One region of the Comamonas sp. CMM02 genome, then DNA from elsewhere that is predicted to be linked to it. Evidence: riboswitches for the same ligand, from Rfam matches in the RefSeq annotation. Region 1 holds a riboswitch; each other region holds the start of a gene.

The links. A riboswitch is a leader RNA that binds a small molecule or an ion and turns the genes downstream of it on or off. The one in region 1 is predicted to bind cobalamin.
Region 2: linked by a shared signal. The riboswitch ahead of IB213_RS11410 (glutaredoxin family protein) and the one ahead of IB213_RS13090 (TonB-dependent siderophore receptor) in region 1 are both predicted to bind cobalamin.
Region 3: linked by a shared signal. The riboswitch ahead of IB213_RS15735 (TonB-dependent receptor domain-containing protein) and the one ahead of IB213_RS13090 (TonB-dependent siderophore receptor) in region 1 are both predicted to bind cobalamin.

The regions. Positions count from the first base shown of each region.
Region 1 is NZ_JACUZW010000003.1:783,020-786,295, forward strand. Features, by position in the region: gene IB213_RS13085 (hypothetical protein) at 1-515, opposite strand, end outside; cobalamin riboswitch at 1,010-1,256, shown strand; gene IB213_RS13090 (TonB-dependent siderophore receptor) at 1,411-3,276, shown strand, end outside.
Region 2 is NZ_JACUZW010000003.1:406,629-409,904, reverse strand. Features, by position in the region: gene IB213_RS11415 (LysR family transcriptional regulator) at 1-645, shown strand, start outside; cobalamin riboswitch at 983-1,210, shown strand; gene IB213_RS11410 (glutaredoxin family protein) at 1,381-1,608, shown strand; gene nrdI (class Ib ribonucleoside-diphosphate reductase assembly flavoprotein NrdI) at 1,610-2,032, shown strand; gene nrdE (class 1b ribonucleoside-diphosphate reductase subunit alpha) at 2,029-3,276, shown strand, end outside.
Region 3 is NZ_JACUZW010000005.1:96,475-99,750, reverse strand. Features, by position in the region: gene IB213_RS15745 (cell division protein ZapA) at 1-377, opposite strand, end outside; gene IB213_RS15740 (DUF904 domain-containing protein) at 374-586, opposite strand; cobalamin riboswitch at 772-1,013, shown strand; gene IB213_RS15735 (TonB-dependent receptor domain-containing protein) at 1,186-2,922, shown strand; gene IB213_RS15730 (cobyrinate a,c-diamide synthase) at 2,987-3,276, shown strand, end outside.

The sequences.
Region 1 (3,276 bases):
GTCTGCCGATCTTTGAGACTTCTCTTTTGCTGTGAAAAGTTGGAGAAAGTTACATCCTCCCATAAGCGGGATATCACCTCCTGCAAAAAGTCGAAGATTCCTCTGCACAAGAAGATCAGGTATTCAACCTCCGTGACAGCCATCCTTGACACACCCTCACCAAGTACCGCTCTAGAGGTGTGCAAGTGCTTGATCTTGGCTATTGAAGCGGTGAGGTTGAAAATGTCATCCATCAGCCCTCCAACCGCTTTCTTGACCGGAGGAAAGCTTGCTTGTTGGGCAATAAAGGTCAGGAAGTCAAACTTAGTATCGTTTGTTGATGCTGGCTCGGACCCGAAGTAGAACATTTCCGCCGGTCTAACAACCTGCATCTCCATCAGTTTTCCTCCTGCAGGCACCCACATACGCCACGCTTTTTGGCTATAGAACAATGTTGAGATGAGGAATCGTCCTTGGACGTTCTGAAGATCGATAAATGGGATGTCAGTGAGTGAGTAGGTCGGTTCTTCAGGCATTCAACAAGGCTAGTGACGTGAAACTGGCTGGAGTCTAATGACTTCCTTTACGAATAGAAAGTGGCGTCTCACTGACTGCTCGAGGTCGAATGCAGCCGCCTGTATCCCGTGCGTCCTAAACGAATTGGTCTGTAGGATGGTCTATAGGTTTCATAAATCTCGTCGCAAGGCGCATGAAATATAGGCTCGGGGCGGAAGCTGCTTTCCGCCAAATTCAGGGTTCAAAGCAACCCATAAAAGTCCCGAAAGGGGCTTTTTCATTGCTGAAATTGCTTGGTGCACCGTTTTTCCGATCACCTGCCGTTCGCTGCTAGCACCGGCAATCGACATACACGTCGCTTGCGCACGCCTGCCCCTTCGAAAAAGACGATGCACGCTTTGCCAAAGCGCCAGCTGTTCAATGGCGCTGCCGCTCGGTGCGGAGATTTGCCACGATATACTGCGCAGCTTATTGAATGAAGATGCTGTGCACAACTGATGTGCACCATGTTTTTATTCAATTTCGTACAACAGGTGCTCGGGTTCACTCCCGGGTTAAACGGGAACAGGGTGCAATGCCCTGGCTGCCCCCGCAACGGTAAACAGATAAATCCGACTCGAGGCTCTTGCATGCAGTGCAAGGGCCAGCCACTGATGTTTTACGTGGCCTCAACATGAGGTGCGCGGCAACATTGGGAAGGCGAGCGGCAAGCCCAAAGCCATCTGTGAGCCCGGATACCGGCCTGTTTGAACGCTGTGCAACATGGGGTTCACCCCCCTCTTCGCCAGCATTTGCAACGACCGTCTGCGGGGAGCAGCGTGATGGCAACAAGCTAGTGGCAGGACCAGATACCGGCCCACAACCCTAGCGAGATCTCATCAGCAGCAGGCAGGCGGTCAGCATTCTCTGATCACCATGAATCATTTCAAATTGCCTGCCGTTCTGATCGGCTTGGTGCCCGCCTCTATGGCTATCGCTGCTGAGCCTGCTGCTGTGCATATCGGCATTGAGCAGACGCAGGAGGCCATACCTTCCAGCACTTATGCACTGCCTGTACTGCCAACAGTTGAGGTCCTGGGCAATGTCGGCCTGGGCCTGTCGCAAGCCAGCACCTCCGGCAGCCGCACTGGCATTGCCACGCGCGACTTGCCAGCCAGCCTGGACTATGTGGACGAACAAACCTGGCAAGAGCGTGGCGACAGCCGCATGGCCGACATCATTGGCCGCACCGTAGGCATGACGCCGCTGTCGCCTACCAGTTACAGCAGCCTGAACTTTAGCGCACGGGGCTTTACAGGCACCAATTCGGTTGGAATTGCCGAAGATGGCGTAAAGCTGGGTGTGGCCTCCAGCACCACGCCCTACCCCAGTGATAGCTGGGGTTACGAGCGCGTCGAAGTGCTGCGCGGCCCAGCGTCTATTTTGTACGGCAGCGGCACCGTGGGAGCAACAGCCAACGTGGTACGCAAGCAGCCCACGCGCGAGCTGATGCGTGAAGTGATGGTGGGTGCTGGCTCGTACGACACAGGCCGTTTAGGCCTGGGCATGAGTGGCCCTCTGGGCGAAACGCTGAGCTACCGCATGGACGTGTACGGCCACACCAGCAGCGGCGAGCATGCAATGAGCCAATCCCACGGTAGCAAGTTCATGAGCACCTTGCGCTGGCAACCCAGCGGCGTACTACGCGCAGAGTTGCTGGTTGACAGCAGCGACCAAAAACCGGCCCGCTACTTTGGTACACCTACTCTCAATGGCCGCATCGTGAAGAGCCTGCTGGGCCGCAACTTCAACACGCAAGACAGTGCCATCAGCATCAAGGATCAACGTGTGCGGGCGCGCGTGGAGTACCAGCTCAACGACCAGCTGACCGTGCGCAATGAGCTCTACCACTTCAAGGCAGACCGCTACTGGCGCAATATTGAGGCGTACAGCTACCGGCCAGCAACTCAGCAGATTAAGCTTGCAGACTATTTGGAACTGTCGCACGACCTGGATCAAACCGGCAACCGGCTGGAAGCTGTCGTCAACGCCGGTACGCACAAGCTGGTGCTGGGATGGGAGGTGAGCAAAGCCAAGTTCCGCTTTGCCCGCAATGATTACGCCGGTAGCGACACCATCGGGGTCAATGATCCAAGATGGAGTCACTGGCCCAATACTTCGCCGCTGTTGCCCAACTTCCGTACAGAGGCCACTACGCATGACTTTTATGTCGAAGATGCCTGGTCACTGTCTGAACGCTGGCTGCTGCTGGGTGGCATCCGCCAGGGCGTGACTGATATGTCGCGCTACCCGGTATCTGGCGTGGGTGCTTTTGACACACGTTTGCACGGTACAGCTTGGCGCTTGGGTAGCACCTACGCACTGAACGCACACACAAACCTTTACGGCCAGTTCACGCAAGGGCATGACCCCGTCGGCAACATCCTGACGCTCAACACCACCAACAAACACTACAAACTGACAACCGCCCGCCAGGTGGAAGTGGGCCTGAAGCAGCAGTCTGCAAATGGACATAGCGAATGGACCGTCGCGGCCTACCGCATCGAGAAAAATGACATCGTCACGACCGACCAGCAAACGAAGCTGCAAACACAAGGTGGCAAGCAATACTCGCAAGGGCTGGAGTTGACTGCCGCGCTGCGCTTGACCCCACACTGGCGTATTGACGGCAACCTCGCGCTCGTAGATGCCCAATATGACGAGCTGATCAAAAGCGGCCAGGACCTCAGCGGCAAAACCCCCTCCAATGTGGCACGCCAAACTGCCAATCTTTGGGTGCAC
Region 2 (3,276 bases), 380 kb from region 1:
GCACAGGGTGATCGAGGAGCCCTGCGCATTGGCATGGAGTGCCACCCCTGCTACCAATGGCTGCTGAAAATTGTTTCGCCCTATCTGGCGGCCTGGCCCGACGTGGATGTGGACGTCAAACAGAAATTCCAGTTCGGTGGAATTGGTGCCTTGTTCGGTTACGAAATTGACCTGCTGGTCACTCCAGACCCTTTGTTCAAACCCGGGCTGCATTTTCAGCCCGTCTTCGATTACGAACAGGTTCTGGTCGTCGCCAGCAACCACCCACTGGCTACAGCCGAGTTTGTAGAACCACGGCACTTGTCCAAGGAGGTGCTCATCACCTATCCGGTCGCCACAGACCGCCTCGACATTTACAACCAGTTCCTTTTGCCTGCAGGCATTGCACCACGCAGGCATAAAACGATTGAAACCACAGACATCATGCTGCAGATGGTGGCCAGCAACCGTGGAGTGGCCGCCCTGCCCCGATGGCTGGTGCAAGAGTACGCCAGCAAAATGCCCGTGCGTCCTGTGCAACTTGGTGCACGCGGGATTGCCAAGCAAATTTACCTGGGGGCCAGAGAAGCGGACTTGTCCACCGACTATTTGCGTGCGTTCATTGAGCTGGCTCGCCAGCCACTGCAAAAGACGCTGGAGTCATGAACACCCAGTCTGTTACCAATGGCTACAAAGCCATGCAGCTTGTGGCCTGGAATGTGGCTAGAGGCAATCACCCAGAGTGGATGTGGTGAACTGCCCCCCATTCCCCATTACCCCTAAAGAAGTTGGGCGCAAGCACCGCTCAAATCCCGGCCAATCGCTGCCTCAAGACACACGCGCAGCGTGCTCAAGAACACCTTTAAACGGTCTCGCAATCGATTGAATTCAAAGCAAAAACGAGGTTTTCAACCGCCAGACTTTTTCGCCATCAGTGCAGATTCTGGGGGCTGCATACCACCAAAACACAAGACAAGGCAGTCCGCCAATCCTTTTTAAACCGCTTAGAATTCACCCCGTTGGTGCACTTGTCTGCGCTCTCAGGCAAGTGTTAAACGGGAATCAGGAGGGGCGTTCAAACGCTCTAACCTGAACTGCCCCCGCAACAGTAAGTGCGGCGTGAAACTCATGGTTCACACAGTGACACAAACAGCCACTGAAGATAGTTCTTCGGGAAGGCGTGTGACTTATGCCCCCAGTCTGGATACCGACCAACACACGGTGTTACCCGCCTTGAGCAGGTAACACGTTTCTCAAACCGTACAGGCGGGGACGCCTGGGTGGTTGAATTTGCCTACCGCACGCACTTCTTAGCGCACCCGCATCCATGCGGGATGCCTGCTTGCGTGCTCTGTGCAATCAACGCCCATCCTCGCCAGACTTGGTGCTCTCGTAGGCTTCATGATCAAAATCTTCTCCAAACCTAATTGCGTTCAATGCTCCATGACGCTGCGCACCTTGGATCGTCAGGGTGTCTCGTACCAAGTAGTTGACGTTTCACAAGACGCGGAGGCAGCTGCACAAGTTCAAGCATGGGGCTACCGCCAAGTGCCTGTGGTGCAGTTTGGTCAAGAGCATTGGAGTGGTTTCCGCCCTGAACGACTAGCCGCAATCTCTGCCACTACCTGAAATGGCTCGCTGGGTTTTCTATTCATCGAAAACTGGCAACACCGCACGATTGCTGAGCAACGCAGGCTTGACTGGACTGCGTATTCCACGCAGCCCAGACGAAGAGATGCCCAAAGTGGATGCTCCATTCATTTTGGTGACCCCTTCGTTTGGTGACGCGACAGGCAAGGGAGCGGTTCCCAAAGCTGTGATTCGATTTCTCAATGCCCCAGAGCATCGCCAATGGTTGCGAGCTGTGGTCGCCTGTGGCGACCGCAACTTTGGGGTCACTTTTGCGCAAGCTGGTGATGTGATTGCGCACAAATGCCAGGTACCACTGCTACACCGCGTTGAAATGGCGGGCACTTCCAGCGACTGGCTTCGCCTGCAGCACATCCATCAGCACTTTCCTCTCAATTCCAACGCCATGGATGCTTCGTTATGACCCCTATCTCTCCGACTAAGCTGGATTTCCATGCATTGAATGCCATGCTGAACCTGCCCGACGACAAGGGACAGATTCAGTTTGATGCAGACCGTATGGCGGCTCGCCAGTACTTCCTGCAGCACGTCAATCAGAACACCGTATTTTTCCATTCGCTGGAAGAAAAACTCGACTATCTGCGCACAGAAAACTTCTACGAAGCCGAAGTTCTGGACGCTTACAGCCCCAGCTTTGTAGAAGCTATCTTCAAAGCAGCGTTTGCCAAGAAGTTCCGCTTCCCGACCTTCCTGGGTGCCTACAAGTACTACACCGCCTACACCCTCAAAACCCGTGACGGCAAGCGCTATCTGGAGCGTTTTGAAGACCGCGTGGTCATGGTGGCACTGGCACTGGCACGCGGTGACGAAAAGCTGGCCATGCGCTTGATGGAAGAAATCATTGCTGGCCGCTTTCAGCCCGCAACGCCCACCTTCCTGAACGCGGGCAAGCGTCAGCGCGGTGAGCTGGTCTCGTGCTTCCTGCTGCGCCTAGAAGATGACATGGAAAGCATTGGCCGCGGCATCAACTCCGCGCTGCAGCTGTCCAAGCGCGGCGGCGGTGTGGCCTTGCTGCTGAGCAATCTGCGCGAACTGGGCGCCCCCATCAAAGGCATTGAGAACCAGTCCTCCGGCGTGATTCCTGTGATGAAGCTGCTGGAAGACGGCTTCTCTTACGCCAACCAATTGGGTGCACGCCAAGGCGCAGGTGCGGTGTATTTGAATGCCCACCACCCCGACATCATGCGTTTCCTCGACACCAAGCGTGAAAACGCTGACGAGAAAATTCGCATCAAGACCCTGTCACTGGGCGTTGTCATTCCTGACATTACGTTTGAGCTGGCCAAGCGCAACGATGACATGTACTTGTTCTCGCCTTACGACGTAGAACGCGTCTATGGCAAGCCGTTTGCCGACATTTCGGTCACCGAGCACTACAAGGCCATGGTGGACGACCCGCGCATCAAGAAAACCAAAATCAAGGCGCGAGAGTTTTTCCAGACCATCGCTGAAATTCAGTTTGAGTCGGGCTACCCGTACATCCTGTTTGAGGACACGGCCAACCGCGCCAATCCGATTGCTGGGCGCATCAACATGTCCAACCTGTGCTCAGAAATCTTGCAGGTCAACACCCCATCCGTGCTGGATGAAGATCTGGGCTACAAAGTCATTGGCAACGATATTTCCTGCAACTTGGGCTCGCTCAAT
Region 3 (3,276 bases), on a different contig from region 1:
GCGGTTTCACTGTCCAGCACCTGGTTCAAACGTTGCAACAACTGATCTGCTACTGTGAGATCGTGGGCGGCCTGTAATTCCAGGCTGGTCAAGCGCTGCGCATCAATTTCTAAATCATTGCTTGGCATCGTGCCTTGCAGGGTTGCCAGCTGTTGCTGGAGAGCCTGAAGCTGATGGCGCAGTTCCAGATTTTCATAGGCCAAGTTCACGGCCAGCAAAACGCCCACACGCTCGCGCGAGCGCAGTTTGCTGCTGTCGCGCATTTGTTGGAACTGCTGGTCTACGCGTTCCACTGCCTCCATCAACTGTGACTCGTGGCCGTCAGGGCAGGTGAGCAGGTAGTCTTGGTGCAGGATCTGAATTTCTAGCTGGCTCACGGGGTCTCCTGATTGGCAGGCAGACGTTCAATCAAGTCACCCACGCGTGCGCGCGCTGCCTTTAGGCGCGACCGAAGCGAATCTCGCTCTTTATGCAAAGCTTCAATCTCTTGGTTGAGCAAGTGATTGGCGTGTTGCAGCGCTTCATACTTTTTCAATAGCAGCTCTACGCGCTCAGCAATGGGCTCAAGAATAGATGGTGTCGTCATGGATTGCTCTAATTGTAGGACTGCCACTTTGGCGTGAATTGCAAATTTATGGCAGATGGCAAGATATAGCTACCTGAGCTTGTTTCAAGCTGTCAATTGAGCCGCTGTTTTGCGCTGCTAAGTCAGGTGCCAATGTTGTTCACACGCACACATGCTTGGTGCCTGGTCTTGTCTGCCCCGTTAGAATCGACGTCTCAAATGTTGGTGCTCGCAACTTGGTTCACAAGTTTGCAGTTCAACGGGAAGCAGGGTGATGGTGCTGGCCTTCAGTGCCACCTAGCCTGCGCTGCCCCCGCAACGGTGAGTTCTTAGCGTTAGTCATACGCTCACCCATCATTTAAGCCACTGAATGCCTTGAACAAGCATTTGGGAAGGCGATGGCGTTGATGAACCAGCCCGGATACCGGCCAACACAGGTGTGTCTATTTTTGATGGACATGGTATTACCCATTGCTGGCGGGGAGGTCAGTACGGGTGGATTTCTCTGAATTTCTCAAATGAGTTTGTTTGAACAACGACGCTTGTGCGTCGCGTCGTCGTGTGCCTTGCGCCCTGTGAGCTTGGCGGTTGTCTTGGCTGCAGCACCATGGATCTCGTCCATGGCCGCTTCGCTGGATGAGGTGGTCGTCTCTGCCACACGCACAGAACAGCGTTTGTCAGACGTGCTGGCTGACATGACGGTGATTGGCCATGAGGAAATTGAACGCAGCGGCTTCAGCGATCTGGCGTCGATCTTGGCCCGTCAGCCAGGTGTGCAGCTGGTGCGGACCGGTGGTATGGGCTCGAGCACCAGCTTGTTCATGCGCGGCGCTAACAACCAGCACACAGCGGTGTTTGTGGACGGGATTCGCGTGGACTCGCAGTCCACAAGTGGCGGTATGGACTGGCAGACCATTCCCTTGGCAAGCATTGATCGCGTGGAGATATTGCGCGGGCCTGCGGCCGCTGTCTATGGCTCTGATGCCGTGGCAGGTGTGATTCAGATTTTCACTAAAAAGGGTGAAGCCGGTTTCTTGCCGCATATTGCGATTGGTTTCGGCAACCAAGGTACCCGCAAGGCAGATGCCGGGCTGTCGGGGGGGCAAGGCGCGTGGGACTACGCAGTTGGCGTGCAAACCGAGCGTACTGATGGTTTTGATGCAAAGACGACTGCCACCAGCAACCCGGATAAAGATGACTATCGCCTGCATGCAGCCAACGCGAAGCTGGGGTTTCAGCTGAACCGCGACCATCGCTTGGAAGCCACTGCGTTAACCAGCCAGTCCAATAGTGGCTACGACTCCACGCTGGCAGATGATCGCAGCAAGCGCAAGCTGGAAACTTTGGGGCTGTCATGGGCTGCGCAATGGAACCCGCTCTTGTCTAGCCGCATTTCCGTGAGTGAATCGAATGTGAAGTACGAGACTGTGACCAAGAGTCCCAGCTACACCGAGACAACGCTGCGTAATTATTTGTGGCAAAACGTTTTCAAGCATGGCAATGCAACGTTGACGGCCAATTTAGAGCGCCGTGAAGACAACTTGCAAAACAAGGATCTGGACGTGTCTGAGCGGGAACGTTCGCAAAATGCGCTGGCCCTGGGTTGGGGTTACCAGGGCAGTGTTCATTCGCTGCAATTGAATGTTCGCCACGACGATGACAGTGAATTCGGCGGGCAGAACACGGGCAGTGCAGCGTACGGGCTGGCGTTGTCTCCCACATGGCGTGCAACGGCCTCTGCGGGCACCTCTTTCCGTGCGCCCACGCTGTATCAGCGCTTTCACCGCATCTATGGTTCTGCTTCCCTGCAGCCCGAAGAAGGCAAAAATGCCGAAGTCGGACTGCATTGGAAGCAAGGTGGTGACAGCTTCTCTATGGTGGCCTATCGCAATCGTTTGACAAACCTCATCGAATACAACAGCAGCAGCAAAAAATACCAGAACGTTGCGCAGGCTGAACTGCAAGGCATCACCTTCGCCGCTGCCACACACTGGCTGGATGTGGACTGGACGGCATCTGTCGATTTCCAAACACCACGCAACCAAGAGACGGGACGCATTCTGGATCGACGAGCCAAGCGTTACGCCAATGTCAGTGCATATAAACAGTGGCTGGGCTGGATGCTTGGCGCCGAGATGCAGCTGGTGAGCAAGCGCAGTGAATTTGATTCCAAGAACAAGCGGTATGACTGGGCGGGTTATGGCTTGTTCAATCTGTCTGCTTCCAAGCCACTTGCCAGAGATTTCACGCTGACAGCACGTGTCGACAATTTGATGGATCGCGATTACGTGCTTGCCAAAGATTACGCTGCGGCAGGGCGCACTTTTTATGTGGGTCTGAAGTGGATGCCCCAGTAACTTAGCAAGGGCTGAACGCAGCAAGGCATGCTGTCATGCCCTGCTGCGAAACGAACAAGCGCGTATGAATTCTTCTCTTTCCTCTCATCGCTGTGTGGCACTGCTGGTGGCTGCGCCAGCCTCTGGGCAGGGCAAAACCACCGTGACCGCTGCTTTGGCGTGTTGGCATACGCGGCAAGGGCGCCGTGTTCGAGTGTTCAAGTGCGGGCCTGATTTTCTCGATCCTTACTGGCACCAGCTGGCCAGCGGTGCGACGGTGCACAACCTGGACGGCTGGATGGTCGGGATGGATGAAGTGCGTGCGCGTCTGTCGGCAGCAGCAGCAGAAGCTGACGTCATCTTGATTGAAGGCGT